One region of the Sedimentibacter sp. genome, then DNA from elsewhere that is predicted to be linked to it. Evidence: riboswitches for the same ligand, from Rfam matches in the RefSeq annotation. Region 1 holds a riboswitch; each other region holds the start of a gene.
What was found. A riboswitch is a leader RNA that binds a small molecule or an ion and turns the genes downstream of it on or off. The one in region 1 is predicted to bind cyclic di-GMP.

Region 1 (10,487 bases):
CCTGGCTTCTATGACTGTCTCTTCATCCGGAATCATTACATAGAGCCTTTGATTTCCAGCTGAATAAGTAGTCCGGCTGTCTCCTGTCCCCTTCACATTGTACATCATGATATCCCACGAAGCACCATCGTTCATCTGCATTTTAATCATGTTATATATTTCGCCTGATGACATGTTAGTCTCAAAGTTCTTTGAAACAGTGTCAATTATTGCTCCTATTCCGGAAACAACCGAAGGCGAACTGGCCTTGTTCAATATAGCCTTTATCACAAGCATTTGATTTCTTCCTCGCTGGTTATCCCCGCCGGCAAATGCATATCTTTCTCTTGCGAAAGCCATTGCCGCTTTTCCGTTTAAGTGGTTAATGCCCTTTGTAAAGCTGTATTTTTCCACTGCATTGTATCCATATTCAGGAGTGATTATTATACCTGTTGATGCATCTATTGCATCAACAACCGTTTCAAAATCATACTCAGATTCAACATCAATGCCTCCCAGCGCATCCACCACATCGTTTAATGATGTGAGATTGATCCGCACATAGTAATCTATTTGAATATCATAAAATTGTTCCAATATTTCCATAGAAATATCAACACCGTAAATACCAGCATGCGTCAGCTTATCCATCTGTCCCCCGTCCACAGGAACGCTGACGTAATAATCCCTTGGTGTGTTAATGAGCAGTATCTTCTTTGCAGCAGTATTGACTGCCGCTATAATATTCAGGTCACTTCTGCCGGTTCGCGATACAGTTCCATATGTGTCGATACCGCTGATATATGCTATAAAGGAATCAACATTTATGATTGAACGGGCGGCATTATCAGTTTTATCGCTTGGCTTAATCTCAATTTTCGTTTCAATTTCCTGGTAACCGAGGACCTTTGTCCTATAATTGAAATCCGGCATCAGCTCATTTATTATATCCCTAAAGGCTTCATTCAGGAGTATTGCTTTTGCTTCTTTTTTGTACAAGGCTTCTATTTGTGAGTTAAAATCAATAAATGTCACTGTTTTCAACTCACAGCCAATCTTGTCACTTATGAGCTTCAATGTTTTATCCGTATTGTTTCTGTCTATATATTTCTGAATCCCAAATTCATATGTGGATGTATCCTCAATAACTTCGGCCGGATCTTCTACAAGGACAACCACCGACACCAGATCAATTTTTGCTCCCGGACCGGAGATTGCAAGAAACATATTGTGAATTTTAAATAATGATGCAGTAATAAATATAAATGCAAGAATCATAAATATTGAGATGAGTTTTCCAACATTTGTACCTTTCCCCGACACTTGGGTAAAAAAAACAAGCCCTGTCAGCAACAGTAAAATCATTATTACAGGCACAAGATATTTGCATGGCAAAATATCTATTGATATGAAAGATATCATTAAAATGACTGAAGTTACAATGTTTATTGAAAACAGTATTATCCCTGCAAAATAACCTGTATTTTTCTTTTTTTCATTTAACTTCATATAATGATCACCTGTCTCACCTTTTTTCAGACATGATTGGCAAACAATCTTTTGTATAAATATACCCAGCTAAATAAAGCAGTAAACATATATACTAAAATATAATACTATAAATCGGTTGCCGGGTTATTTATTGGATGCCTAAACATATCTATGCATCATTTTCAATCAATATGTCTCAAAAGTTTATTGACAATAAAATATTTATTAAGTATAATAAGTATAAGTAAATATTTTTTGGGCATAATGTAATAATTTGCATAATTTTGTGAAATGACGGAGCAACTGAAAAAGGGCAAACCTAATGAAAGTTAGGGACGCAAAGCCACGGGCCTTAAGGTTGAATGCCAAGGCAGCCGGGTTGCCAGATTGAGCAAATACATATGTAAGTATTGTGCACTGTTTGGCTTCCAAACAGTGTTTTTTATTTGTAACGAAATAATAATTGCATTATACCGAGAAACAGGAGGTAAAAATGAAAAAAACAAACAAATTGACAGCCATTGTTTTACTGATTGCAATAGCAACACTAAGCTTCCAATTTCAAACTTTTGCAGCACCCGCATCCAAGTATTTTGCAGTTAAGTCAATCACCTTGGACAAAACAGCAATGACACTTACAGTAAATGGACAAGCCGGCATTTTGACAGCTTCTGTAAGCCCTGCTAAAGCCACAGACCAGACTGTAACATGGGAATCAAGCGATTCAGGTGTAGCAACAGTATCAGACGGAACAGTGTACCCTGTTGCAGAAGGTACTGTACAGATAACTGCCATAGCCTCAAACGGTTTAAAATCTTCTCCCTGCACAGTTACCGTAAGTCCAGAAGCAGCGTCATCACAGGCACCTGAGACATCAGCAGATTCAGAAACTGCACCGACTCCGCCGACAGAAACTTCCCCATCCGCACCAATGCCGGCAAATTCAGCTTACATTTCGGAATTTGGAGCAAAAAGCGATGGAATGACGGACGACACTTTAGCATTGACCAATGCACTCAAATCAGGTTATGACGCAATCATAATCCCTCAGGGAATCACATACATCAAGGCCGGCAACATACTGATAGACAGCGGAAAAGCTAAGCTGCTCATAGGTGAAGACGGAGCAGTAATCAAATGCGATTTTGACACTCCAAAGTACCTTTTTAATTTCAAGATCAATGTTGAATGCAGGAATTTGACTATAGATTTTAACAATAAGTACATGACCACAGGCATATCCTACACTCAGGATGTAGGTACCGTTAAAATTTCCGACATTGTTATTCAGAATGTGCGCGATATGGATTCCACAAAAGGAAGCACAGGCATAAACGTGCTGTATTCAGCATTGAACGCCGAAAGGCTTACCTTCCGGAATCTCTATAAGAAGGGAAACGGTGTAATCGGTGAGGATGCAGGAAACCTGACGGGTTTATACTATAAGTCCAGTACAGGAATAAATGGATACATCAATGATGTCAAGTGTATTGAAATGCACAACATTGATTCAAGCGGCAATATTATCTTCGAAGATGTCAGCGGCGTTTATGTTTTGTGCCCTGTGAGATTAAAGGAACCGTTTAAAATAAACAACATAAGCGGGATAAATTTCGGAAAGAGACTAATTAAAACACAGGCATCGGACCTGGTCATAAACGGAGTGACCGGCTATGCAGATAAAGATGACACAATGGTTTGTGTTGGAATACAGGATTTGGCAAATCCCGGTGACACTGAAATCAGCATAAAGAACGTTTCCGTTTCCAACGTGCAGGTGACAGGAAAATTCCTGCTTGCATTTGCTTCAAGTATAGATGGTTTGACCCTGGACGGTTTAACTGCTGATATAACAAAGCCCAACATGGCCGGAAATCAGGGAGACAGCGCGGCCATTCAGTTCTCAGGCAAGAATGCTGTTTTTTCAAATATCACTTCAAAGAGCCGCAAGGGAATCATATTGGTTCAGCATGGCATTGCATCCTTGGGAGCTTTGCCTGTTGACAATGTTACGATTCAAAATTCTTACTTTGAAACTCTGAATGATTCCGGTGTAGCATTTCAGTTATCCGGTGACGCAACTGACTTATCAAACATAAATATTTTAAACTGTGAATTTTATTTAAACAACACTGGCAACCCATGTTTTGTACTTAGAAATACTGATAACAACATCATTGAAAACTTCACGATCAAAAATGTTAAGATAACTTCTCCCACCGGCATGAGAATAATGACGGCAAAAAATGCAAAAGGGATAACAATAGAGGGGCTAACAGCAATTTACAAAAGCACCTCTCCATACAATCCCATTATATGCTCTTACAGTTCAAAGCTGACTTTCAAGGATATATCAGTGCAGAACAGCAGCGGTTCAGTTCCGGTTGTATGTTCTACAGAAAACTGCACTGAAGTTGCATTCAATAATATTGCTGCAACTTACTGCACATCATTGGCAAGTGCATTAAATAACAACATTGTTTTATTCAGCAATATTGATTACAGCAAAGTTACATATAGCGGATCAACAAACGTGACATTTCAATAAGCACTTAATTTAATAGTCGGTTTAGTTAAAGGGACTTTTGCATTAGAGCAACAGTCCCTTTACAATTTAATGAATCATAAAAACATTGTCTGCATTGTTTTTTCAGATTCCGACATAATCCTTTAAAACACTGCATACTGAATCAACATCTGCTTCACTCATGTACGGATGGATCGGCAGCGATAAAACAACATCACACAGCTGGTCGGCAACTGCAAAATCCTTATTGCTGTTATTCAGATATGAGAATGCTGCCTGCTTATGCATGGGCTTTATGTAATAAATCATGCTTGGTATGTTGAAATCCGCAAGTCTTTTGTGAAGCCCATCCCTTTCTTCCCTGTTTCTAAGTTTTATTGTGTACTGTGCAAAACTTGACAAAAAACCCTTTGGAACAAACGGGATTTCGACGATTCCATTCAGCCTTTCATTGTACAAGACGTAAATTCTGTTTGCATCATCAAGCTCATGACTGATAAACGCAGTAAGCTTAACATTCAATACTGCTGCTTGTATTGTATCAAGCCTGGAGTTTATTCCAATTCTTATGTTGTCATATTTATTGTCTCCTTTTCCGTGGACCTTCAAGGATTTTAATAATTCTGCAAGCCTGTCATCATCTGTAAAAACAGCACCCCCATCTCCGTAGCAGCCTAAGGGCTTTGCAGGGAAGAACGATGTTGTGGCGGCATTTCCAAAGCTGCACGCTTTTTTCCCATTTATGCTTCCTCCGAATCCCTGAGCTGCATCTTCCAACACCAGGAGGCTGTACTTTCTTGCAATTTTTTCTATTTCCGGATAATTTGCAGGAAGCCCGAACAAATCAACAGGTATTATGGCTCTTGGTACCAGATTTCCGTCACTCAGTGTATTTTCAATTGCATGCTCCAGCTTCACAGGATCAATATTGAATGTTTCTCTTTCAACATCCACAAAGATCGGGGTTGCGCCTCTGGACGCTACTACTTCTGCAGTGGAGAAAAAAGTGAAGTCAGGCACAAACACCGCATCTCCATATTTTATATTCCAGGCCATCATTACTAAGGTCATGGCATCAGTTCCGTTGGCACATGTTATGCAGTGCTTTACCCCTGTGTAATCAGCAATTCTATCTTCCAGAGCCTTAACCTGGCTTCCTCCTATGAAGTCGGCTTTGAGCAGCACTTCCTGCACTGCACGATCAATTTCCTGTTTATATTTTGTGTATTGCGCCTTTAAATCCCTGAATTCCAATTCAATCACCCCCTAATATCATTTTCTGTTTCTGCTTTTATTTTTCCTTCAGTCATTTTGTATTTTCTTCCGCACTGACAGCTCAGTGACCCGTTCAGTTTCATACCGCATTCGCATACGCTCCCGACTCTCCTTGCCGGCACTCCGGCCATCAGGGCATAATCCGGCACATCTTTAGTTACCACAGCACCGGCGGCAATCATAGCCCATCTTCCAATGGTGTTTCCGCAAATAATAGTTGAATTTGCTCCCAGCGATGCCCCTTCCTTCACAAGTGTCTTCCTGTATCCGGCACTGCCCTTGGGATACTTGCTTCTGGGTGTCAGATCGTTCGTAAATACCATTGACGGTCCGCAGAAGACATAATCCTCAAGCTCCACTCCCTCATAAACAGAAACGTTGTTTTGTATTTTTACCCCGTTTCCTATCTTTACATTATTGGATATGTTCACGTTCTGTCCTATGGAACAGTTTTCACCTATTTTAGAATTTTTCTGAACATGGCAAAAGTGCCACACTTTTGTTCCTTCACCAATTTCTACATTATCGTCTATGTAGCTGCTTTCATGAACGAAATAACCTGCCATTATCTTCTCCTTTAAACTTTCTTGTTCATTAATATTTCCTGAACCCTTTCAAGGACCTTGACCACCTCATGCCCTGATTTACCATCCGATATTTCAATTTTACCGTTTAGATTTTCAATAAAATATTTCAATTCTTCCTCCAGAGGCATTGCTTTCTCATAAAATATTTTTTCGGCAGGCTTTTCAGTAATCACCGGCTGGTTGAATACCACATCAATGTGCTTATCATAGAAATAAATAATCTTTTCTTCAGATGAATCGTCAAATGACACCATGCCCCTGCTGCCTATTACCACCAGTCTCTGTTCCTTGAATGGATGAATCCAGGATACGAATATGTGGGCGTGGACATTTTCCGGGTATGTAATATGTGTCATCGTAAAATCACAAATTCCGGATTGAAGAAACTCAGATCCAACTGCTTCGATACTGACAGCCTGTTTTCCGATTAAATAATCAAGCACGGATATATCGTGAGGAGCAAATGACCAAAACACATTTTCTTCAGTTCTCACTGTTCCAAAATTCAATCTGTTTGAATAAATGTAGTGCAGTCTGCCTAATTTACCACTTTCAATCATCTCCTTGATTTTTTTTATGGCAGGATGAAACAGCAAAAGGTGGCCTGTCATAAGTTTTGCTCCGGTTTTCTCTGCAATGCTCATAAGTTCCCCCGAGTTAAGTGAGGAAAGAGCCATTGGTTTTTCTATAAGAACATTCAATCCCCTTTCAAGAAGGTTTTTCCCGATCGGATAATGGGTTTCAGCCGGAGTTGCAAGAATATATCCGTCAAATTGCCTGTCTATGGCTTCTTCAATGTTTAAAAAACCTTCCGTATGATATTGCGTCACAATGTCCTGCAGAGTTTTCCCGTCAGTTTCAACAACTCCGCACAGATTTCCCAGCTTATGAAGAGTTTTAATATGGTTTTTCCCCCATCGCCCCCCTCCGATCACACATATTCTTTTCCTCATATTTTTTCCCCCTTCCGCGGATTACAGAAGCTCAATATTTTCTCTGCTGCTGCAGTTTTTCATTGCATTTTTTGTGTCAAATACAAATGAGGCGTGCCGTTGCACCATATCGTAATCCACATCTGTGTGAGCAGTGGTGATCATAACGAGATCAGCGCCTTCAACCAATTTCATCGTCAGTTCTTTTTCTCCTTTGAATACATGTTTGTTATGCTGATATTCCTTAATGAATGGATCATAAAACATAACCTGTGCCCCGTCTTTGTTAAGTTCTTCAATGACTCTTAGTGCCGGGCTCTCCCTGCAGTCGTCGATATCCTGTTTGTAAGCTACGCCCAGCACCAGGATTTTTGAGCCGCCTATTGTTTTTCTGAATCGGTTTAATATTCTGCTTGCTCTTTCAACGCAGTACTCAGGCATACGGTCATTTACCATCATTGATGATTCAATCATGGATGTATGAAATCCGTACTCCCTGGCCTTCCATGACAAGTAGCACGGATCCAGAGGTATGCAGTGACCGCCAAGCCCTGGGCCGGGATAAAACGCCTGAAATCCGTATGGCTTGGACTTCGCTGCATCTATTACCTCCCAGATATTAATGCCCATCTTGTTGCACAGTATTGCCAGCTCGTTTATAAGGCCAATATTAACGTTCCTGTATGTGTTTTCCAGTATTTTTTCCATTTCAGCCACTGCAGGCGATGAAACGCGATGGATGGGAGCTTCCAGAATTTTTTCATACAATACTGCCGCTATTTCTGTGCACTCAGGAGTAATTCCGCCCACAACCTTAGGTGTATTCTTAGTCTTGTACAATATATTGCCTGGATCAACACGTTCCGGAGAAAAAGCAAGGTAGAAGTCCTGTCCGCATTTCAATCCCGAAGACTCAAAAATAGGCTTGAGCAATTCCTCGGTAGTACCGGGATAAGTGGTGGATTCCAACACTATGAGCATATCTTCATGCATGTATGGAACTATGCTTTCTGCAGAAGTCTTAACATAGCTTATATCAGGCTGCTGATGTGAATCCAGTGGCGTTGGTACACATATGCATATGCAGTCAGCTTCCGCAACCTTTGCAAAATCAGTTGTGGCTGAAAGGAACCCTGACGATACTATGGCTTCCAGATCCTCATTAACAACATCGCCTATATAATTCTTGCCTTCGTTAACCATGTCAACCTTTTTCTTTTGCATATCAAAACCGATAGTCCTGTATCCTGCTTTTGCTTTTTCAACGGCAAGAGGAAGCCCTACATATCCGAGACCAACTACACCCAGTGTTGCTGTTTTATCTTTTAGCTTTTGCATGAGACTATGTTTCAATTATTATACACCTCCCTTACTTATTCTGTTATCAGTTTTATTATTTCTCTGCCGCTTGTAGCGAGACAATCATTTTCATATAAACACCTCATCGTTTCTTCATAAGCCTCAGTCCATCCATCAAGAAGTTCATCCGTACAGTCAAAGGATGTGTTGTGGTAAAGAAGCACAAAGACACCATTGTGCTTTTTAACTGTACTTATTAATTTTTTAGAAACGTCCATTCCCTGCTCCGGCGTGTATGCTCTGTAGTCTTTGCCTTTAAGCGTTTGCTCCATAACGATGAGAGGTATTTCCCATATTTCCAGAAGTCTGTTTTCAACTATGTCATAGGGCTTGAATGGAAAGCATGTTCCGCATCTGAAGCCCTCAGCATCTGCAAAGCCTAAAGTGGTGTCATACAGAAATCCGGCCTTGCTTTGTATTCGCCATGTTGACGGAGCTGAAAATCTCAGGAAATGCTGTCTGCATCCGTATGGCATTTCTTTTATTATTGAGTCCAGCTCTTTCTTTTCCGTTACAAGGGCTTCTTCATGGCTGTAACTGTTGAAGCTGCCGTGATATCCGGCCTCGAACCCTTCATTTTCAATTTTTTGTATTAGTTTTACCACCTTTGCATCGTGTACATTGTAAAAGTTATCAAACTCTGAGCTTCCTCCGGTCATGAAATAAAAGGATGATTTAAAGTTATAAGACTTCTCCAGATCAATTATATAGTCGAAGGTGTAGTATGGATCCCGTCTGTATCCTCCTGAACGTCCTGCCAATATCTTTATTGCAGCAATCGGTTTTTTATGTTTTATAAATAACCCTGCAGATGACCTGAGCAAAACTCCAATAGTATTGTATTTCAAAACGTCATCCACGTCATGAGTCAAACATGCAGCAAATTTCTTGTCCCCCCACCATTTCTTTTTTTTATACCCCAGGTTAAACCTTTCGATAAAGCTCCACAAGAGGTCCGCATGCTCATTTACAACAGGCCTGTGCAGAAATCCGTTCTTAAAAGCAAATGATTCCGCTGCCGGAAATCGATTGAATCTTTCCTTCCGGCTCGCTTCAAAATTTATGACTTCCTCGTACCTGGTTAGCATAAAGAATATGTCCGAAACAATATCCATATTTGTTTCTATAATTCCGGCGGTATAATCTTCATTTATGTACAGTTCGCAGTCTTCGCTGAATATAGAGAGATGACCGTTATAATGTCTGACATTTTCAGGAATAGACAGGATATCCATATAGTTTTTTCCGAAAAGTCTGCCGCACTGCTTGATGAAAATCACATTACGGCAGCCTGACTGCTGAAAATCAGATACCCTATACCCGTAATCAATTATAATATCATCATGTTTCAACCTTTCATCTTCTATGTGGCTCAGCACCTTGAATTCCAGTCCAGCCATGAAAAAGATGTTCATAAATGCATATTCAATCTGATTTTTAAAGTCTGAATTCTGTATGTGCAGCCATAACATAATCCACCTCATATTTTTGACTTCCGACAATGATTAACTTAGAGAATCTTCTTTTACATTCATATCCTTTCTGAATTTATGGTACATAAATGCATAAAACGCCGCCATGTACACACTGCCCTCAATTATGGCAATACGAACCGTATAATCTTCAAAAATGTACTTCATGATATAATGAAATATAACCTGTGCCGACAACATCCCTGCCATCCATGCAATCAGTCTGTACCTGCTTTTTAGCAATCGTGCAACCATTATGATATCAGGTGTATCAGCTTTCACGTCCAGCACATACAGCAATAAGTATGCTATCAAGGTGGATACTGCAGCAACCTCATATCCCATAACAGGTACAAAAATAAAATTCAGAACAATATTTGTCATGCATGCAGCAGTTAAGTTAATTACTATTTTCTTCAGCCTATGCTTAAATCTCAGGCGGTCTTCATGCATATTTGATATGCCGTATATAAACGTCGTGATCATAATGTACGGCATCATCTTATATCCTACTCTGAACTTCTCACCTAGCAAAAGCTCTGCTACTTCCTTTGAAAACAGGCTGAAATAAACCGTGCACGGCAATATGCAGATCAGGTACAGCATCACGTACCTGTAAAACATGTTTTCATTCGTTATATCTTCTTCATAAAGCCTGAATAAGTGCGGGTTGACTATATTGAAAAATATATTTACAAATGCAAAGACGCTGATTTGAGACAATCCGTAAATCTGATTGTAAATACCTACCTTATCAGTTGAGTAGAATATTTTTATTACATACCTGTCGCCGGATACGAGCAGCAGCAGACTGATGTTGAATAAAATGGTTGCAAAGCTGTACGCCGTCAATTCCCTTATAAGT
Region 2 (10,487 bases), on a different contig from region 1:
GTTTTATTCCTTTTTACAAGAACACAAAACGGAAAAGCAGCTGCCGGAAAGTTTCTGGAAAGCTTTCCTCCCGCAAGATCCATAATGAAAAAAATAACGGCCTACAGGTTTTCATCCTGCATGTCTTTGTTGATGTCAAGCGGTATGAACATCGATTCTTCAACCGACATGCTGCTTGATATAATTCAGGAACCCGTGCTCAGGAGCAAAATTGAAAGCCTGAAAAGTTCCATTGATTCCGGTGATGATCTGGTTGAAGCAATATCCAGAATGTCACTTTTCTCCGGACTTCACATACAGATGCTCCACATGGGACAGCGTACGGGAGAAACTGATGTTGTCATGAAAAAACTGACAAACATATACGAAAACGAGTCTGATCAGTCCATCAGCAATTTCGTAGCGCTCATTGAACCCGTGCTTGTGGGAATTCTCTGCATTATAATAGGTTTTATACTGATATCAGTCATGCTTCCTTTGATGAACATAATGTCTTCCATAGGATAGGAAGGAATACACCATGAAGAAACCAGGTTTTAAAACTTTGAGCATCACTCTTGTGCTGCTTTTATCATCATTTATGTACGTAGCTGTGGAAAACACCCAAAAAGGCAAGGACGAAGAAATGCACCGGGTTGTCACTGATGCCGTAAGAAGAAGTGCTGTTTTGTGCTATGCCATAGAAGGTTTTTACCCTCCTGACATTGAATACCTGAAAGAAAACTACGGGCTTTTGGTGGATTCAGACAAGTACGTTGTAAGCTACAGTGTTTTTGCTTCAAACGTAATGCCAGAAATAGAAGTTTTCAATAAGCAACCATGAAAGGATTAACATGAATAACCGAAATTTATCCAAGCAGTTTTCATTTCAGTTCATATTTATTATGCTTTTGTTTCTCATCATTGTAATAATGTCTGTAATGATAATCTTGCTTGGCAAAAACATTTACACGAAAATAAACGATGACAGGACATCGAACTACGAGACAAGAGTATCCTTGTCGTACTTAGCCAACAAGGTAAGGCAGTCTGACAGGAAGAATGCTGTTGAAATAAGGAATTTTGAAGGCAGAAATGCTGTAGTTATCAAGGAAACATACGATGACGAAATCTACGAAACATGGATCTACTATTATGACAATGCAATTTACGAGATGTTTACAGACCAGGGCAGCTCATTCAGTGCCGAGGACGGTCTGCGCATCGTAGATGTGCAAAATTTTGAAATAGAAAAAATCAGCCGCAATTTGTACAGATTCACTGCAGAAACCAGCCACGGAAGTTCCGAACTGGTTTTGAACCTGTACTCAAATCAATGAGGTGAAACAATGAAAAACAAATTGTCCATCAACCTTGAAGTTTCATTGGTTGAAATCATATTGTCCATTTTGATTTTTGCGGTTGCCGGAGTAATCATGCTCACGTGCTTTGCCTATGCAAACTTCACCCAGGTTAAGGCAAACGACATAACAATTGCAGGAAACATGGTTCAGACCGATTCTGAAATGATTAGAGCTTCATTAAGCACTGAAGGAGCTTATGAATTTTTGTCCAAAAATTATTCACTGATTCATGAAATCGGTAAATCACGTCAATACATAAGGTACTTCGACAAGGAATGGAATCCCTGCAGCGAAGATGAAGACGAGTATCAGATGGTAACTGAGGTCATTGAAGAAAATGAAGACATTGAAGGCTCCATGTTAGCCATTACAATAACAGTGCAAAAGTCAAGACCTTACCCCTTTATCGGAAAACCCGATGAAACGGTATTTTCTGTTGAGACAAAGAAATTCTATCCGATCTTCGGGAACGGGAGGCAGTGATGGAAAGCAAAACTCAAAGAACATCAAGAGTATCCGTCGGTATGGGCGGAACCTTAATAATAACAATTTTCGTTGTGTTAAGTCTTACGATTTTCGCCACACTTTCCTTCACAACCGCCCATTCGGACCTAAAGCTTGCCAGAAAAGCGGAAAAGATGACATCCGACTACTATTTAACCGCCGCCGGAGCAGAGGAACAGCTTTCAGACATTTGGACAGCCATGAATTCAGCTGCAAAAGGATCAAACAGCAGGGAATCATACTATGACAATTTGTCTCTAAGTCTCTTTGCAATGAAAAATGTAGACTGCAGCTTCGAAGAAGGTGTTTTCCGCATATATTACGAATCATCCGGCGGCAGGAACCAGAAGATATGTGTTACTCTCAACGCCTTGTACGATACCTCCGGTAAACCGTCATACGAAATTGAATCTTGGAATTTAGCAAACATAGAACTGCCTGTTTATGAGGAAGAAAACTACGACTTATGGGAAGGAATAGATAAGCAATGAAAACAATGGATATATTTCAGACAGCAATAGAAAAGAAGGCCTCCGACATATTTATCATAGCCGGAAGACCTCTTTCCTTCAAAATAATGGGTGACATCATCTCCCACGACAGCGCACCTCTTTCTTCAGATGATACATACGGTATTATCTACGACATTTTCAAAATAGCCAATCAGGAAAGCCTGGACGTTCTCTCAACCGACGGGGATGTTGACTTTTCATTCTCACTTCCGAAACTTGGAAGGTTCAGAGTAAGCGCCTACAAACAACGGAATTCTTTTGCAGCAGTCATAAGGGTGGTACTGTTTGAGCTTCCTGACCCCGTTAAGCTTGGAATTCCTGATATGGTAATGGACCTGTATAAAAAGACGAAAGGGCTTGTGCTCATAACCGGACCTGCAGGCAGCGGCAAATCAACAACTCTTGCGTGCATAATAGACAAGATCAACACAGAGCGCAACTGCCATATAATGACATTTGAAGACCCCATAGAATACATCCACAAGCACAAAAGATCAATTGTTAGCCAGCGGGAAATATCGACGGATTCAAAAAGTTACATTTCATCCCTGCGCTCGTCTCTAAGACAGGCTCCCGACGTAATGCTCATAGGTGAAATGCGTGACCTTGAAACCATTGAAATAGCATTGACCGCTGCAGAGACCGGACACCTGGTGCTTTCCACCCTTCATACCACAGGAGCAGCAAACACCATAGACAGAATCATAGACGTCTTTCCGTCAAATCAACAGCAGCAGGTAAGAATCCAGCTTTCCATGCAGCTTCAGGCTGTTATTTCTCAGCATCTCATACCTTCCCCTGCGTGCGGAAGGGCTGCAGCCTTTGAGGTTATGCTCGCCACCAATGCGGTTTCCAATCTTATACGGGAATCAAAGGTGCACCAGCTCAACAGCGTCATATATTCATCAGAAGGCGCCGGAATGAAATCAATGGATACAAGCATAATGGAACTTTACAGAAACGGATTGATAACCAAAGAGAACGCAGTGATCCACTCAATGGATCCCGACTTGATGCAAAAGCTGTTAAACAAGTAAGAGCCCGGCAGAGTAATCTGCCAGGCTCTTTTTTTAATATTCATATTGTTTTGTGTAATACTTGCCGTCTATAAGCTTATTTGTGTATTCCATAAGTCTCTGGCTGTTGGATTGCTTCGCGGTTGAAGCCACCGTGCTGTCCATTAGCTTCCACTGGTTTCCGTCAAAATACATTTCATTAAGCACTATCCACCCGGTCTCATCCGTATACACTTCATTCCACGCATGGTACGCGCTTAAGTTTGACGAATATCCTGTCACAAGTTTTGCAGGTATCCCCTGGGAGCGAAGCATGGATGCCATCAATGAGGCGTAGTCAAAACATATACCCTTGTTTGAGCTCAATATATCATCCACTTTTGGCAAATAGCCGCTTTTTACCGTCAGAGCCTTCTCGCTGTCATACTTTATATTGGTTATTATGTAATCATAAATAACATCAAGCTTATCAAAATCTGTGGTGCAGTCTTTTGTAAGCTCCTCGGCCTTCTTGGCAACAGCCGACTCCCTGGTGAAATTCACAAGCTGGCTGGATACCAAAAAAGGTGAATTCTTGTTCTTCAGATTAACATCAACCGTTACGGTCTGTTTAACTGCATACTTGCTGCCGCTTATATTTTCAAACACCCTTATCTTGTACTTTCCGTCCCCCATCTGAAGCGGATACGTATCGTAGGAACCTGTCCCATTTAAGTCGTAGGTGTACTTGCCCATTCCCTTTTCAATTATTACCTTAAGTTTTTTTGTCGTCGGGTTTAAGTATTTTACTCTGACATACCCTTCCGATACATTTGATGCGTCAATTTCCGATTTGGCGCTTTTGAATATGCCGTCTGCTCCGAAACAGAACGACGAGGAAGCAAATATCATCGTTATTAACATTATAAACATTGTTTTCTTCAGTAGTTTCATATGCTTGTCCTCCTGCCGAATAAAAAAAGCTTCGCAAATAGCGAAGCCGAAGTTCATTGTAATGTACATAAGTACAGCAACTGGCTGTCATACCATTTTCATGGGTTAGACCCTATAGCTTTGCGCCATTTTCTTTAGAAAATTTTGCCTATTTAATTAACCTAATAATATCACTGCTGCCAGTCTTTGTCAACAAAATAATAAAAAAAACCTCGTCCGTAGACGAGATTTTTCCGGCTTTCGCCTCTAATTTGGTGCGGATGAAGGGACTCGAACCCCCACGCTATTGCGCTAGATCCTAAGTCTAGTGCGTCTGCCAATTCCGCCACATCCGCGCGTCGGTTGTTTACTCAACAACAAAATTTATTATACTACTGAGAACATGCTTTGTCAAGCATAATTTTACAAGATTTATTTTTAAAATTTTTAAGCTTGTCGAAGCTGTCGATGACTTCAATGTTATTGTTGAAAATTGAAGTTTGTCCAATGCATGAAGTGACATTTGCCGTGTATGCCACAGGCTTGTTGTATGCGTTGGCGAACTTCACTGTGTTTGATGTTCCGCCTTTAAGCCCGCCTTCTATTACTATGATTCCTTCCGAAAGAGCAGCAATGATTTGGTTTCTGTTTACAAAGGCGTTCTTTTCCGATTTTGCGTTCGGAGGAAGTTCTGATATTATGGCTCCCCCGTTTAATATAATCATGTTGTACAGACTCTTGTTATTCTTCATCGAATAAAGATGCCCTGAAGGTATTACGGCAATGGTCTGTCCCTTAGCCGCCAGGCAGCCGTTGTGAGCCGATTCGTCGCAGCCTGAGGCAAATCCGCTGACAATGCAGCACCTTCCCTCAGTGAGTTTTTCCGCAAATATAGAGCTAATTTCATACCCTTCCTGGCTGGGAGTCCTTGTGCCTACTATTGCAATATTGCATTCATTGTTAAGAAGATCAAGATTTCCGTCTGCATACAATATAAGAGGCTTATCCTCGATTTGATGAAGCTTCCTGGGATATTCCCCGTCATAGATGCTTATGATTTTTATATTTGATTTCCTGCAGCAATCCAGGATAGCCGCAGCTTCGCTTTCAATCTTTTCAAGATCAATTTTGACTTTCTTGATTCCCATGTCTTTTATGAATTTTTCGACATCAGAAAAGTTTTTGAGATTAGCCTTCTTTGCCTCCATGAATTTCAGGATTTTGCTGATAGTCTTCCTCCCCAAACCGTTAACCAGCTGCAGCCTAATAATATCTTCATTGCTTATCATCTTAGATCCCCTTGTTTCGAATTTCATCGGAAGGATATGTTCCTTCTCCATATGCATACTGTCCAGATATATGTTTCTACATTTTAGCACAATATTAGACAAAAAAAAACTCTTCTTTCATAAAGAAGAGTTAAGAAAATTTAATTATTTAGCCTATTGTCGCCAGAGCATCCCCGGTGCTGACGGTGGCTGACCCAAAAGTGTGGATTTTCTTCACCACGCCGTCAACTGGAGAAACTATCTCATTTTCCATTTTCATTGCCTCCAGAATGAGAAGTATGTCTCCTGCCTTCACAGTCTGACCTTCACTTACCCTTATATCAAGTACGGTACCTGGCATTGGTGCAGTGATTTTCTCTCCTGAAACTGCTTCGTCCAAAACCTTCGGCGCGGGAGCAGGTGTCTGCGGAACTGATGCTGCAGTCTTCGGTACAGAAGGCTGCGGCTGCTTTGCCGGTGCGTTTTGTACCGGAGCGTATGTAAAGTTACCAAGACCTGCTCCCACTTCCTCTACTTCAACCGCGTATGATTTTCCGTTTACTGTTATATTGAATTTTCTCATTTCATTCCTCCGTTATCTCATTAGCTTCATTCTGCCTGCTAAAGCCCAGATGGGATCCATTTCAGGCGTTCTCTTTATGTTTCTGACTACAAAAGAGTCTGAGGATGTTCCAAGGATAACAGATAAGGCAGCAGTTACGGCTGCTACTATCTCTCCTTCCTCATCCATGAAGGCAATTGCTCCTGCTATTACAGCCGCTGCCTCATCATCAGCTGCATGGCCAAAACCCTCTGCTTCAGATTCATTGCTATTTTTCTTTGTATTATCGTTCAAATTGTTCATAGTGCCTCCTACAGAGGAATGTTGCCGTGTTTTTTCACAGGCCTCTGTTCCCTTTTGCCTGACAGCATGTCAAAAGCGCTTATTATTCTTTTTCTTGTCTGTGATGGTTCTATTACCTGGTCAACGTAACCTCTGGCTGCCGCCGTAAACGGATTTGCAACAGTGTTTCTGTATTCCTGTATTTTTTCACCTCGTTTTGCGCCCTGGTCTTCAGCCTCGGCTATTTCATTCTTGAATATGATGTTGGCTGCACCTTCAGGTCCCATTACAGCTATTTCAGCCGTTGGCCATGCAAGAACCATATCAGCTCCCAGTTCCTTGTTGCACATGGCTATGTACGAACCACCGTAAGCCTTTCTGGTAATCACTGTGACCTTCGGAACAGTAGCTTCTGAATAAGCGTAGAGCATTTTTGCCCCGTGTCTTATGATTCCGCCGTATTCCTGATGTGTTCCCGGCAAAAATCCTGGAACGTCCATTATCGTAAGAAGCGGTATGTTGAATGCATCACAGGTTCTTATGAACCTTGCTGCCTTGTCTGAAGCGTTTATGTCAAGACATCCTGCCAGAACTTTCGGCTGGCTTGCTATGACGCCTACACTTCTTCCGTTAAGTCTCATGAAACCCGTAACCACATTCATTGCGTAGTACGGCTGGTATTCCATGAACTCACCGTTGTCTGACAATGAGTATACAACTTCCTTCATGTCATATGCCTTGTTTGGATTTTCCGGAACTATAGTGTTCAGGCTTTCATCAACCCTGTTCAGATCATCTTCGCATATAAGTGCCGGCGTTGTTTCAAGGTTGTTTTGAGGAAGAAAGCTTAAAAGCCTCTTTAAGTTGCTGATGCATTGTTCCTCGGATTCATCGACAAAGTGGGCAACTCCGCTTATGCTGTTGTGTGTCATGGCACCGCCCAGGTTTTCTGCAGACACTTTTTCACCTGTAACCGTTTCAATTACGTTTGGTCCTGTTATGAACATCTTGCTTGTGTTTTTAACCATGAATATGAAGTCTGTTATGGCAGGTGAATAAACAGCTCCTCCGGCACACGGTCCCATTATTACTGAAATCTGAGGTATGACTCCTGATGCTATGGTGTTGTTGAAGAATATCTTGCCGTAGCCGGATAAAGCATCAACACCTTCCTGTATTCTTGCACCGCCTGAATCGTTTATTCCTATAATTGGTGCTCCAACCTTGAGTGCCATCTGCTGAGCCTTAACAATCTTTGCAGCATGCATTTCACCCAGCGATCCTCCGATGACCGTGAAATCCTGCGCATATATGTATACAAGTCTACCATCAATTGTTCCGTAGCCTGATACCACACCCTCACCGGGATATTTTTTCTTTTCCATTCCAAAACTTACGCACCTGTGTTCCACAAAAGCGTCTATTTCTACAAAGCTCCCTTCGTCAAGCAACAACATTATTCTTTCCCTTGCGGTCAACTTGCCGCTTTCATGCTGCTTGTCTATTGCCTTCTGCCCTCCGCCCAGATTTATTTTTTCATTTAGTTCCCTGAGCTCCATCAGTTTGTCTTTTGGCAATTTGTTTCCTCCTAGACTATTATAATTTACAATATTATTTTCTTCTTATCATTCAAGTATTCAACGAGAAAAATCTCATTTTCGAATATTTTGACCTTCAAAGTATATTATATAATTAAAATTTTGTCAACAGATTTGTCTGCTCAAAGTATTCTGAAAACTAAGAAATCAAATCCCCTTAAGTTGCATATATTGAATAGTAGCTATCATTATGAAAGGTGTGATTCCATGAAGTTCAATGGCTTTGACAAATATAGCAGAACAAAGACATACAAAGCTCACAACATGATTGTAAAAAAATTAGAAACAGAAGAACCGGCTCCGGCAGTGATTGAAGATACACAGGAACTGCCACAGCCTGAAACAGGTTATATAAACGTTGCGGTTTACACTGCTTTAGGTGCTCTTCCCGTAAGGGATGCTGTGGTTACAGTCTATACAATCGACGAAAATGGTGATGAAAATGCCCTTTACCATGTGGTATCCGATATGAACGGCCGTGTTCCAATGATGGAAGTGCCTGTTACATATGATCCGGATGATCCTTTGCAAAGCGAAGAATTTTATTTTTCAACGTATAACATGCGAGTGCAGGCAATCGGATACTATACCACAAACATTATTGACTTGCGTGTATTTCCGGGTGTTGCGACAAATTACAGGGTCATACTCATCCCCGTGATGCAAGGCGGCTCCGAGGAAGAGTCTCAGACGTTTGTTATTCCGCCGACCACTGTTGATATATCAAATGAATAAGGAGGATTACAATGAGCACACAGGTACCAGGTCTTTCAAGAGTAGTAATTCCCAGAAACATTACGGTTCATCTGGGAAGTCCAAACCAACAGGCTGAAAACGTCACTGTTCCCTTTATTGATTATGTAAAAAACGTGGCGTCCAGCGAACTGTACCCCACATGGCCGGAAACAGCTCTTAGGGCAAACATATATGCAATTGTTTCCGTAGCACTGAACAGAATATTCACCGAGTGGTACAGATCCAGAGGATACAACTTCGACATAACCAACGATACCAGGTACGACCAGGCATTCGTGCCAAACAGAGGAACTTTTGAAACCATAGACAGGTTGGTGGATGAAATATTCAATGACTATATATCAAGACAAGGACAGATAGAGCCTCTGTACGCACAGTTCTGCGACGGCAGGGTGTCGCAGTGCGAGGGCTTGTTTCAATGGGGAACCGTTGATCTTGCCAGGCAGGGGCTTGTACCATACGAGATGCTTCAATACTATTACGGTGAGAACATCAATCTGATCACAAACGCACCTACTGTAAATATTGAAGAAACTTATCCGGGCACTCCTCTTCAGCTTGGCGACAACAACCAGTATGTACTTTTGATAAAGATGGCCTTAAATGCCGTATCAGTGAACTTTCCAGCCATACCCAAGATATATCCTGTGGATTCTCAGTTCACCGAGGGCATGGAAGAAGCCGTCAGAGCCTTTCAGCAAGCCTTCAACCTGCCGGTTACAGGAATAATAGACAAGGCAACATGGTATGAAATCAGAAAAATATACGTCTCTGTAAGAAATCTTGCCGAACTTACTTCCAAGGGAATCCTGGTCAGCGACATTCCCCCGGATATTGTCACTGAAATCGAAGAAGGTGAAGTTATTCCGCGAGTGCAGCTTGTTCAATACTTCCTAAACGTCCTTTCGGCTTACTACAGTTCCGTACCGGCTGTTGACATCGATGGCATTCTCGGTCCCCAGACAAGGACCGCCATAATAGAGTTTCAAAAGACCATGGGACTGGAAAACACAGGCATTATAGATGAGGCCACATGGAATTCCATGTACAACAACATCCTTGGAATCTTAAGAGCACTGCCTCCTACTGCTGTGGCATTGCCGGCTCTGTTGTATCCCAATATAGTATTCAGGCAGGGTTCGGAAGGAGCAGACGTTCTTATTCTTCAGGAATACCTGGCATTCATCTCAACACTGGTGCCTGACATTCCGGCTGTAAACCCGGATGGTATATTCGGACCTGAAACCAGAGCAGCGGTTGTTGCATTCCAAAACTATTACGGCCTGCCTGTTACCGGTGCTGTAAATGAGGCAACATGGAACAGGATAGTGGAAGTATACAGGCAGCTTAGATTCGGAAACTACAGGTCACCAGGACAATTCCCGGGAAATGAAATAGGTTAGAGGTGATTTTATGAGCATTCCGGAAACAATCATACACATACCAGGAGCAGCACTACCGCACATAATAGTTCCCTTCCCTCTGACCATAACCGTACACCTTGGCGCTCCTGACGAAGAAGCTTTGAATGTCACAGTCCCCTACATCGATTACATTAAAAACGTGGCATCAAGCGAATTATATCCAACCTGGCCGGAAGAAGCCTTAAGAGCAAATATTCATGCTATAACCTCCATTGCCATGAGCAGAATTTTCACAGAATGGTACAGAGGGCGCGGATATGACTTTGACATAACCAACGACACCCGGTACGACCAGGCATATGTGCATGAA
Region 3 (10,487 bases), on a different contig from region 1:
ACTTTATCAACACCTGATACGTCGCCTTTAGCAAAACATTTTTGGACCAAGGCGCTGTTGTATCCCACTAATCCGCCTACGTCAGTATGTCCGGTTACATTTCCTTCGGCATGGCAGTTTACGACGCTGCTTAAATAGGTGTTTTCACCTATGAGGCCGCCAGCATAGTATCCCTGGTAGCCTTCATAGTCAGATATGCTGCTTACGTTTCCTGTTGCGTAACATCCGGACACAGTACCCTGCCAGTTTTCACCTGCCAATCCTCCTACAGACTCGTGTCCTGTAACTTGGCCTGTTGCATAGGAATTTTCTATGGTTCCGCTGCTGTTGTAACCAACCAGACCTCCGGCTCCTTCAAGCTCATATTGATCAGCATTCAAGTAAGTCACATCCGCCTCGCTGAAACTGTCACCGATGTATCCGTCAAAGCCTGAAGAAGCGTTACCGTAATTGTATGCCACCAGACCGCCTGCATACTCGTAATCCGCCCTGACCATACCAGTTGTTGAGCAGTCTGTTATAGTACCTGAGTTCTGCCCCACAAGACCGCCTGCATACATATCCTCGCACATAATATTCACCGATTCGGCGCTGCATCCAGAAATTTCACCAGCACTGTACGCAGCCAAGGCTCCTATGTACTCATCTGCGTATATTTCAGTCCCAATCAGATGGACGTCTATAATGGTTGCTCCTGATACTAAGTAACCGAAAAGCCCCTGGTAGTAAGCATTAGGTCTGTTGATCCAAAGTCCTGTAATTGAGAACTCATTGCCGTCATAGCTGCCGGCAAAAGGCTTGCTGCTTGTTCCTATGGGAACCCATCCTTCCCCTGAATTGTATCCGGCTTTGTCTGCAGCAAGATATTCAGTCAAATCAATATTTGCAGTCTGGAGAAAATATGACTCCGGATAATATCTCACCTTATCAAGCTGCTCAGCCGTTGCAACCCTGAAAGGATCTGCTTGTGTTCCGGCTCCACCCGCAAAATCTGGCACGTGGTCATAACTCTGCCATCTCAGGAACGGATAGCCGTTGTTTTCATAGGCATTGTGTCCCCATATGTTCTGAAAATCAAAATTCTTGTATGTGAATAATTTTTTCATATTATCAACAGTTCTTTCATAGAAGCCGTTATAATCGTAATCATTGTCCCAAACCGATGCATTGTAAATTCTGCTGGATACCAGACTGGAACTGTAGTTGTACAGTCCGTAATAATGGTGATACGGATAGTACTCATTGTATTCGCTTTTTTCAGCCACACAGTATCCGTTTTCTATGGTCAAACTTGAATATTTCCCTACAAGGCCTCCGATGTAGTTATTTCCGTCAATAATTCCGCAATAGTACACGTCACTTATTGTGCCGGTAGCCTCTCCTGCTACTCCTCCGATTGTTTCGTTTCCTGATATATTGCCTGCTGCATAGCTTTCTTCTATGGTGCTGTTAAATGATAATCCTACCAGACCTCCGACGATATTTACACCTGTTACATCAGCCAAAGAAAAACTCTTTGATACAACAGACGAATTTGTCCTTCCTACCAATCCTCCCGTATAGTTTGGTGTTCCGGTGCTGTCAATCGTCAGGACCTGGCCTTCTGTGCTGCAGCCTTCAATGAGTGCGCTATATGTAGCACCGCTGCTTTGCGCCACTAGTCCGCCAAGGTTTCCTGTTCCTGTGATTGTACCCTCTGATGATGAATTCGTAATCTGTCCTCCGTCCTGAAAAGCTGCCAGCCCTGCCGTCCACATATTTCCTGTAACATCGACATTTACCATAATGACATTTTTTATGACTGCATTGGAGATATACCCGAACATACCCTGATACATTTCATTGCGGTTTATTGTGAGATTGTTGATTACAAAACCGTTTCCGTCATAGCTTCCGGTGAATCTTTTGTCCGAATCAAATCCTCCGATTGGAACCCATCCTTCTCCTTCATTGTAACCGTCACCACCTTCAGAAAGATAGTCCTGCAGATCGATATCTGCTATCTGTATGAAATGAGCATCCTGATAATTTCTAACATTGTCAAGATGATATGCTGTGGCAATTTGATACGGGTTTTCTTCCGTACCTGCGCCCCCTGCAAAATCTGAATTCATTATCGTATAAACCGCTGTCAAAACATAGCTGTTTTCCATACCGCTTTTTACAGCAATCGCCTTAATGGTCGTATTCCCGTTAATAGCTATTGGGGTCGAATACTCCCCGCTTTCGCTTGTTGGCGTGCTTCCATCCGTTGTATAATGAATCGCAGCTCCCGTGGTTGTAGTTGTCAATGCAACTGTGGTTCCGATTTCAACTTCTCCGGGTTGTGGATTGGCTGTAGGAGTTGCTGCCTTATTTAAGGCTGTAGTATATGCAGCAGTCAGAACATCGCTGTTCTTCATGCCTGTTTTGATTGCTATGGCTTTTATCACCGTGTCTCCAGTTATGGATATGGCTTCAGCGTACAGTGCGCTATAGGCTGTTGGCGTGGATCCGTCTGTTGTATAATATATAGCGGCACCGGAGGTGGTTGTTGCCAATACAACTGTGGTTCCGATTTCGACTTCTCCTGCCTGTGGATTGGCTGTAGGGGTTGCTGCCTTAAGAGTTACCCCTTTGCTGTTTGAACTGCGGGGCGTTTCCAGCCTGGTTATAACCGTAGTTCCCGGGGTTACTGTCTTGCCTGCTGCAGTTACGTTGCCGGCATTTTCTGCAGCGGTTACTGCAGTGTCCATTGTTTCCACAGAAACATTGTTTGCGTACACCAGAACTTCGTCAACGTTTCCTTCCCCTTTAACACTGGCTCCGTTTCCATTGACGGTAACCGTTTCAATGTAAGAACCCTCTTTTACAATAAGTATTGAATTGTTTCCTTCAATCAATGCATTCTCAATACTTGCTTCCGTAGCTGTAACTGTGATATCATTTGATGAAATTATTACAGATTCGTAATTACCTTCAACAATTACGTCATCATAACCATCGATAATTACAGTTCCTATTTCTGTTCCGTCTTCCGAACAGATGCGGACCTTGCCGTTGACTTTTGCAATTATTATAGAATTTATGGAGGAATCACCCTTGACTATGATGGAGTTTGGTCCTCCACCCCGCACTACCATTCGCCCTGTAATATCCACATTGTCGAGTGTAACGCTGCCTTCACCGACTCCGTCTCCGATTATAAGATCACCTTTTACAACAACATTTTTAAGTGTTGCTCCGGGTGCGTTAATCATTACGTTTCCTGAAGCTATGTCTGTATATGTGCCTGCTTCCTTTATGTATTGTTTAATCAGGTTATCCATCATCTGTGCAAATTCAGCTCTTGTAATATATGCTTTTGGATTAAGCATGCCATCGGAGCCGGCAACATAACCGGCTTCTGTAAGAGATGCCGTTTCTTCCGCAGCCCATTTGCTCACCATTTCTCTATCCGCAAATCTGTTGAGAATTTCGGTAGATCCTCCTGATAATTTAAAGGCTCTTGCTATAACTGCAAATGCCTCTTCTCTTGTAATATTCTTATCAGGCTCAAGGAGACCGCCGTTTCCCATAAATGTTCCCATTTGAACAGCCTTTGCCATATCACCGTAGTACCATGACGATATTGGAACATCCTTGTAGTCCTTTAAAGCTGCTTGTTCAGCAGCTCCAAAAGCTCGATTTATGATTGCTGCCATTTGAGCCCTTGTAAGATAATCGTTTGGATGTATCTTTCCGTCGTCTCCCTTCAGCAGACCGTTTAATACGGCATTTTGTATTGCTGCACGGGACCAGTTTTCCGGCATATCGGAAAGCATGTTTGTCTCCATTGCAAAAACAGGCAACGGAATCATGGTTATGATCATTGCCAAGGTAAGTAAAATTGCTAATCTTCTTTTATTTTTCATGTTACCTCCTCTTAATATTTAAATAGCTGCTGGTTATGGTCAGCTATAAATTTCAATTACTTTATTACCGGGGTAATTCCTGTTTCGTAGCGAAAGCGTTTCAATATCACCTGTTGTTCTAAATTGCTGATGTTGCCGTGAAGAATGCATACCTGCCTATCTTTTTTCTTTACGGAATAGTTTATGCAGATATACTCATTGTCTATTTCAATGTCTTTAAGGCTAATATTTTTCATGTTGTATTTTATGACCTTTGAATCCAACAGAATTCCGAAGCAGGAAATATGAATCTCCAAATTTTCACCATTATCATCATTCATTAACGCAAATGGTATCCTGATGATCGTGTTATCTACAATAAGCTTTGCGTCCTCATAGTCTCTGAATTGCTTAACCAGCAGAAATAAAAGAAGAATTGCCGCTGACTCAAATACCAAAAAAACAACACCGTCAGTATTATTTAATGATACTTCATTAAGAAAAGAAATCATAACCAAAAGCCAGATACAGATTACAGCTTCAAGCATAAGAATTCTTTTTCTTATTGTGCCCATGACAATTCTTCCTCCACCTTTATTCATATGAAACAAAGTATCATTTCTCACATAAAAAGTCATCACCATTAATTAATGATTTGCATTAAAAAACATCACCCATAAAGGGTGATGTTCAAAATACTGCAAACTAGACAGATTATCTGTCAGCATATTCATCTGCCAGCAGTTTAATAAGTTCTGCCTTGCTGTTTATGTTAAGCTTAGAATATATGTTCTTTATGTGGGTCTTTACAGTATTCTCACTTAAAAACAATTCTTCCGCAACCATTTTATAAGTTCTTCCTTTAAGCAGAAGCTCTACAATTTCGCTTTCCCTGTCTGTGAGATTTCCAATTACAGTGACATTTCTTTTCGCTGACAGACGCTGTTCCTGTGTCATATCCGAAATAATAGTAAGAAATGCATGATTTTTCAACAGCATCAAAAGCTGTTTGTGCAGCACCGGAAGGATTATAAGTATTATAAATATAATGACCAGAGCTGCTATTGATGTATTGCTTTTTACAGAACTTGTTTTAATCAGCAAATTTCCCAGAACCCCACCCAGCAAGACTCCTAGAACATTGGCTGAAAGACCTGCTCCCATGATTTTAGAAGGATTATCATGAAACTCAAGCATTTCGCCAAGTATGCTCCACCAAAACAGATCATACACTCCAAAAGCACCAAGAATCAAAGTGTCAACTGTCAGATAATTTATCAGTGTATTACCAAATGTCATAAATGCGATAAAAGCAAATCCTATCATTGCAATTCCAACAATAAGAATGTATGATCTGTTGATTGAGCCCGGTACATTCTTCATTATGTAAATGGCAGCTATATAAGGAATTGCCCAATACCAGCTTGTCAGCCATTCAAAATTGCTGAAAGCTGGGTTTATGACTCTGTACATCAAGCCTGAATTTACAGTTATTACCACTATGAATATACACAAAAGGCCAAGGGGTTTTTCCAGACTTGAATTTTCCTGACTTTTATAACCATCAGAAACACAAGCTGACTTGCTTTCTTCAACTTTAAGATTAGATATAAAAAACACTCCTATCCCAAGAATTGCTACAGAAATGAATATACCCGCATAAACCGATATTTTTATGGATGTCACATTGATGGCAATCATCAATAAATTGCTGTAAATCAATGAATCTGCGGCGGTTATCATTCGCATGTTTCTGGGAGTGTATTTTTTGAAATAATAACTCCAAGCTGAAACACAGCATCCCATAAGAAAAGAACTCACTGCAAGAAATACAGCCCAAAACGCTGACGGCGGAAATAACAGGACAAATGAACCTGCCATACAGAACAAAACAGTGACCACCATTGTCGTTTTAACGCCTTTCAATGAGCTTACAAACATTCCCGAACTTAGGAGCCCCAAAAAGTGAAATATTACGGAAGCAAACATCATGTTATGCGGATTAAAGTCATATTCAGCTGCCAAAGCATATAGAGACTGACCTTCAAAAGGGAATGCCAACAGCCAAGAAAAAAGCAATGCAAAAACAACAACAGACAAATTTCTGTCATCAATCGATGAAAATAAATACTTACTGATTTTACTAACCACCTGTTTGCCCCTTGCTTAAAATTCATGAAATAACAATACAAAGTATATAATCAATATTGCTACAATTATATTATATCTTTTTGCTGTTAACAATATATTTTAATTTATTGTAACGTTTTTTCCTGTTCATTATTTTAAATATCAAATAGCCCTTAAGATACGTCAACCTTAAATATTGTTAGCAATTTAACTTGTCTCATGGATATTTTTTTAAAATTACCTGATTTAAAATTTTTCATGTTTGCCTTTATATCAAGGAAAATCAGATATATATTTCCTATGTTTTTTATTTTATTTTATATTGTTGTGCAAATTATTTTGCTATTGAAATTTTGTCCAGTTTAGTATAATATTAATTTAACAAATATAGAAAGGATAAACTCATGACTGATTATAATGAAAGCCAAAAGGCCTACGACGCTGAACAGATTGGCTTTAACATCAGTGACGTTGCAAAAATAGTAGGTGTGGTTCCTGCAACCATACGGAACTGGGAAAAAGCCGGCCTCATAGTGTCAAAAAGGAAAGGCAACAATTACAGATTTTATGACTTCCATGACATAGAGCTTCTGAAAAAAATACGTGAGTATTCCAACACTAAAAACATGAGCATTGCAATGATCAAGCAGCTTATGTCCAAGGAACTGGCATCCCGTTCTTCTCAGCAGAAAAAATACTGCAAGGAGCTTTATCACAGCAAACTCAAAAATTACAGGGAAAATGAAGGGTACACGCTTGAAGAAGTCAGCCAGGCAGTTGGTATATCACCTTCATACTTAAGCCGCATCGAAAACGGAAGGACCGGTGTATCATTTGATATTCTGGATAAGCTTGCAACCTTTTACGGGGAAAGCACCATACGCTTTTTTGACATTACAAGCGAAGTTGAAAGGGAGCTTGTCAGAAAGGGAACCGGCATCAATATCCTTACAGGTCTTGAAGGCATCAGCATACAGTCCCTTATTGACAGCAATGAGACTACCTTTGACTCCATGCGCTTTACAATAAGTCCGGGTTGCGGTGACTTCAAATCTCACAGCCACCACAGCGGAGAAGAATTCATTTACGTCTTGTCAGGCAGACTTTTGGTCGTATTGGATGATTTGAACGAATTTGTTCTTAAGGAAGGAGATTCCATCCACTTTAAGTCCACCAGGTCCCATAAGTGGAGAAATCCGGGAAGCAGGGCTGCAGAAGTGCTTTGGGTTCATTCTTACATTTAATGGTGTTAATAAAAAAAGGTTCCGGCAAAAAGTGCCAGAACCCTTAAAGAGGAGGAGATTTATTCAATAGTTATTGTTTCCAGTTCCTGATCCCATTCTACTGTAAGTCCCAGCTGTTCAGCTATGAAACGCAGAGGAACCATTGTTCTGTTGTTCATTATTTCTGCCGGAACATCGATTGCGGCCTCTGATTCATTAACTGACACGGTTCCCTCGGCCAGGCTGAATACTATGACCTTGCCGTCCTTTGTTATTGTCACAGTCTGTTCTTCACTGTTGTAATCAACGTCTGCTCCCATGGCCTCGGAAATAGCCCTTACCGGTATCAGCGTCCTGCCTTCCTTTATTACCGGAGGAGTGTCAAACTTTGCATTTCCTTTTAGGAACAGAACATTTTCCACAGGAATAACTTCAATGCTTCCCAGGCTTGCTAAGCTTTCGGATACCTGTGCAAGCTCTTCAAGCTCTTCTGCAGTATACTTGTTTCTTACAATCTCCTGCATTTCTGCTATTTTAGACTTAAGCTGCAACTTGTATTCATTTTGCTCAATTTTAAGGTTCTGAAGCTGAAGCTTAAGTTCTGCTATTTTTGCTTCATCGCCTGCTGCTTCGGCTGCTTCAAGCTGTGCTTCAACTTCTTCAAGCTTGGCTCCAACTTCGTCCTTCAAAGATTCGATTTCATTTTTGTCGGCTTCTACAGCTGCCTTGGCTTCTTTCCAAGATCTGTCCTTTACATTTCCTTTTCCTGTTCCCTCTTCCGTGTCTTCACCATCTGTCTCTGCAGTATCTTCGTCAATGATGTCATCGGAATCTTCTGCTTCAACCTGGATGTCATCTGCAGCTGCTTCGTTTGTTTGTGTGTCACCATTTAGATCTTCCCCAAAAGCTACAGTTGGAAAAACTAGTGTTAACAGAAGTGCTAAAATTAATGATACTTTTTTTACGTCTTTCATTTTTAGATCTCCTTTTCTAATGTCCCAAAGGGTAATTTTTGGACGAAAAAAGCTCTGAATGGGTCGCCAAACAGAGCTAATACTCACGTATTTGCAAATTTGGTAACCCGGCTACCTTGGTCATGACCTTAAGGCCCGTGGCTTTGCGTCCCCGATTTTCACCGGGTTTGCCTTTATCAGTTCGCTAATTTATTCCATAAGTGGATTATATTCCATTAATAAAATTTTGTCAACCAAATTATTACGTTTTCATGGATTCCACAATTTAATTGCATTGAAACCAGATGTTTGATACAATTTCAGTATTAAAAGTTAAATCACGTATGGAGAATAATATGAAAATAGTAGTTTTGGATGGATATACACTGAACCCCGGAGATTTATCCTGGGATAGAATAATGGAACTAGGCGTCGTAACCGTTTATGACCGCACACCTGAAGAACTGACTGCAGAAAGGATCGGAGACGCTGAAATAGTTCTTACCAACAAATCTCCGGTTACAAGAGAGACCATGGAAAAATGCAGCAATCTGAAATTCATAAGCGTTCTTGCAACAGGTTACAACATCGTTGACACAGCTGCTGCAAAAGAAAGAGGCATTGTCGTTTCGAACATACCCACTTATGGGACTTCATCAGTGGGACAGTTCACCATAGCCTTGCTGCTTGAAATATGCCACCACATTGGTGAACATTCTATATCCGTAAAAAACGGAGACTGGACCAACAGCAAAGATTGGTGTTACTGGAACTATCCTCTCATGGAACTTGACGGAAAAACCATGGGAATAATAGGTTACGGAAAAATCGGACAAAAGACAGGTCAGATTGCACAGGCAATGGGTATGAAAATTCTTGCCAACGCATCACACCCAAATCCGGAACTCGAAAATGAAAACGTTAAGTATACAGACCTTGACACACTAATGGAAAATTCAGACGTCATAGTGCTTCACTGCCCGCTGACTACGAAGACACAGGGAATAATAAACAAGGACAACATTAATAAAATGAAAGACGGCGTAATAATAATCAACGATTCAAGGGGGCCACTGATTGTGGAGGAAGATTTAAGAGACGCTCTTAACAGCGGAAAGGTTGCAGCTGCTGCCTGTGACGTTGTTTCCACGGAGCCGATAAGAAGTGACAATCCCCTGCTTCAGGCAAGGAACATGATTATAACGCCACACATAGCTTGGGCACCGATTGAAGCAAGAAAAAGACTCATGGAATACACCTATGGAAACATTGAAAAATTCGTGGAAGGAAATCCTATAAACGTAGTTAATTAGAGAAAGCTCCTCGTGGAGGAGCTTTTTTGTTACTTGTATCCGTTTTTCTTGTCTATGGCTTCGTCTCTTATTTCTTCCCTCATACCCTTCACTGCCTGTTCTCTTCTCTGATTTTTGGCGATCAGGTCCTGTCTGTCCTTTGAGTTCTCGACATTTTTTATGAGATCTTTTGTTTCCCTGTAGTTGGCGATTGTATTATCAATGTTGTTTTGTATTCTGTCAACATTGTCTCTTCTGTCATCCGGTTTTGGATCGTTTTTCATGATTGTCTCCTTTCGTTTCCCTTTTTTATTATTTCTTGAGAGACGCTTATTATTCTAAGGAAAAATTTGCAATTGAATTTTTTTTTAAATTTAAAAGCTGCTTGGGAATTTCCAAAGCAGCTTTTAAATTTACATATAAGAAGATTTATTATTTTATGAAGCTCACCTGTTTGCTTATCTTCTGGTAGCCAAAATTAAGTTGGGTGTCAACTTATATCGAAAGAATAAAGGCCGCCGGAGCAGCCTTTTGAGTTGACATCTTATTACAGCGTGTCATATTCCATTGGAATGAAATTACCGCTGTCTCTTAATACTTTCAGCCTTGTAACCAGCACGTCCTTGTCCCTGTTCAGGGTACCTGCCTGGTTGACGTGGTTTGATACGTGGTTTGCCCTGAATATACAGTCTTCAAGCTCCATATTTTCCAGCATCAATATGTTTTCTTCAAGAACCTCCATGGGTGACAACATTTGAAAACTTCCTTTTCTTATATCCTCTGCCAGCTCGGATTCCTCTTCAACCACCAGCCGCAGCAGCGAGAAATAGTGGGGATTGATGGCTGAAATAACCTTCGCTGATTCCAGTGCATGCTCATGCATCATTTCCTTGCCGCCAAGTCCGGAAATTATCATGCAGGAAAGCTTGAAGCCTGCCCGAATAGCCTTTTGTCCTGCTTCAATCATCTGAGATTGGTTAACGCCTTTATCCATAAGTGATAGAACCCTGTCTGAGC

Region 2: it holds a riboswitch for cyclic di-GMP, as region 1 does, so the genes downstream of both, AAGU76_RS06650 (transglutaminase-like domain-containing protein) here and AAGU76_RS17405 (Ig-like domain-containing protein) in region 1, are expected to answer to the same signal.
Region 3: it holds a riboswitch for cyclic di-GMP, as region 1 does, so the genes downstream of both, AAGU76_RS07120 (copper amine oxidase N-terminal domain-containing protein) here and AAGU76_RS17405 (Ig-like domain-containing protein) in region 1, are expected to answer to the same signal.

Annotation. Positions count from the first base shown of each region.
Region 1 covers NZ_JBCFAS010000005.1:188,188-198,674, forward strand. Annotated here, with positions in the region: gene AAGU76_RS17400 (LCP family protein) at 1-1,488, opposite strand, end outside; cyclic di-GMP riboswitch class I at 1,773-1,857, shown strand; gene AAGU76_RS17405 (Ig-like domain-containing protein) at 1,964-4,018, shown strand; gene AAGU76_RS17410 (DegT/DnrJ/EryC1/StrS family aminotransferase) at 4,121-5,251, opposite strand; gene AAGU76_RS17415 (DapH/DapD/GlmU-related protein) at 5,257-5,838, opposite strand; gene AAGU76_RS17420 (Gfo/Idh/MocA family oxidoreductase) at 5,850-6,812, opposite strand; gene AAGU76_RS17425 (nucleotide sugar dehydrogenase) at 6,834-8,144, opposite strand; gene AAGU76_RS17430 (polysaccharide deacetylase family protein) at 8,165-9,622, opposite strand; gene AAGU76_RS17435 (oligosaccharide flippase family protein) at 9,656-10,487, opposite strand, start outside.
Region 2 covers NZ_JBCFAS010000002.1:1,088-11,574, forward strand. Annotated here, with positions in the region: gene AAGU76_RS06620 (type II secretion system F family protein) at 1-507, shown strand, start outside; gene AAGU76_RS06625 (hypothetical protein) at 521-823, shown strand; gene AAGU76_RS06630 (DUF4860 domain-containing protein) at 834-1,319, shown strand; gene AAGU76_RS06635 (hypothetical protein) at 1,329-1,826, shown strand; gene AAGU76_RS06640 (hypothetical protein) at 1,826-2,338, shown strand; gene AAGU76_RS06645 (PilT/PilU family type 4a pilus ATPase) at 2,335-3,396, shown strand; gene AAGU76_RS06650 (transglutaminase-like domain-containing protein) at 3,430-4,308, opposite strand; cyclic di-GMP riboswitch class I at 4,381-4,467, opposite strand; tRNA gene AAGU76_RS06655 (tRNA-Leu) at 4,561-4,643, opposite strand; gene AAGU76_RS06660 (DNA-processing protein DprA) at 4,680-5,576, opposite strand; gene AAGU76_RS06665 (biotin/lipoyl-containing protein) at 5,725-6,138, opposite strand; gene AAGU76_RS06670 (hypothetical protein) at 6,151-6,420, opposite strand; gene AAGU76_RS06675 (carboxyl transferase domain-containing protein) at 6,429-7,958, opposite strand; gene AAGU76_RS06680 (hypothetical protein) at 8,205-8,732, shown strand; gene AAGU76_RS06685 (peptidoglycan-binding protein) at 8,744-10,156, shown strand; gene AAGU76_RS06690 (peptidoglycan-binding protein) at 10,167-10,487, shown strand, end outside.
Region 3 covers NZ_JBCFAS010000002.1:97,604-108,090, forward strand. Annotated here, with positions in the region: gene AAGU76_RS07100 (GLUG motif-containing protein) at 1-3,893, opposite strand, end outside; gene AAGU76_RS07105 (hypothetical protein) at 3,950-4,447, opposite strand; gene AAGU76_RS07110 (helix-turn-helix transcriptional regulator) at 4,587-6,023, opposite strand; gene AAGU76_RS07115 (cupin domain-containing protein) at 6,407-7,246, shown strand; gene AAGU76_RS07120 (copper amine oxidase N-terminal domain-containing protein) at 7,306-8,199, opposite strand; cyclic di-GMP riboswitch class I at 8,298-8,381, opposite strand; gene AAGU76_RS07125 (D-2-hydroxyacid dehydrogenase) at 8,535-9,491, shown strand; gene tlp (small acid-soluble spore protein Tlp) at 9,521-9,754, opposite strand; gene AAGU76_RS07135 (radical SAM protein) at 10,018-10,487, opposite strand, start outside.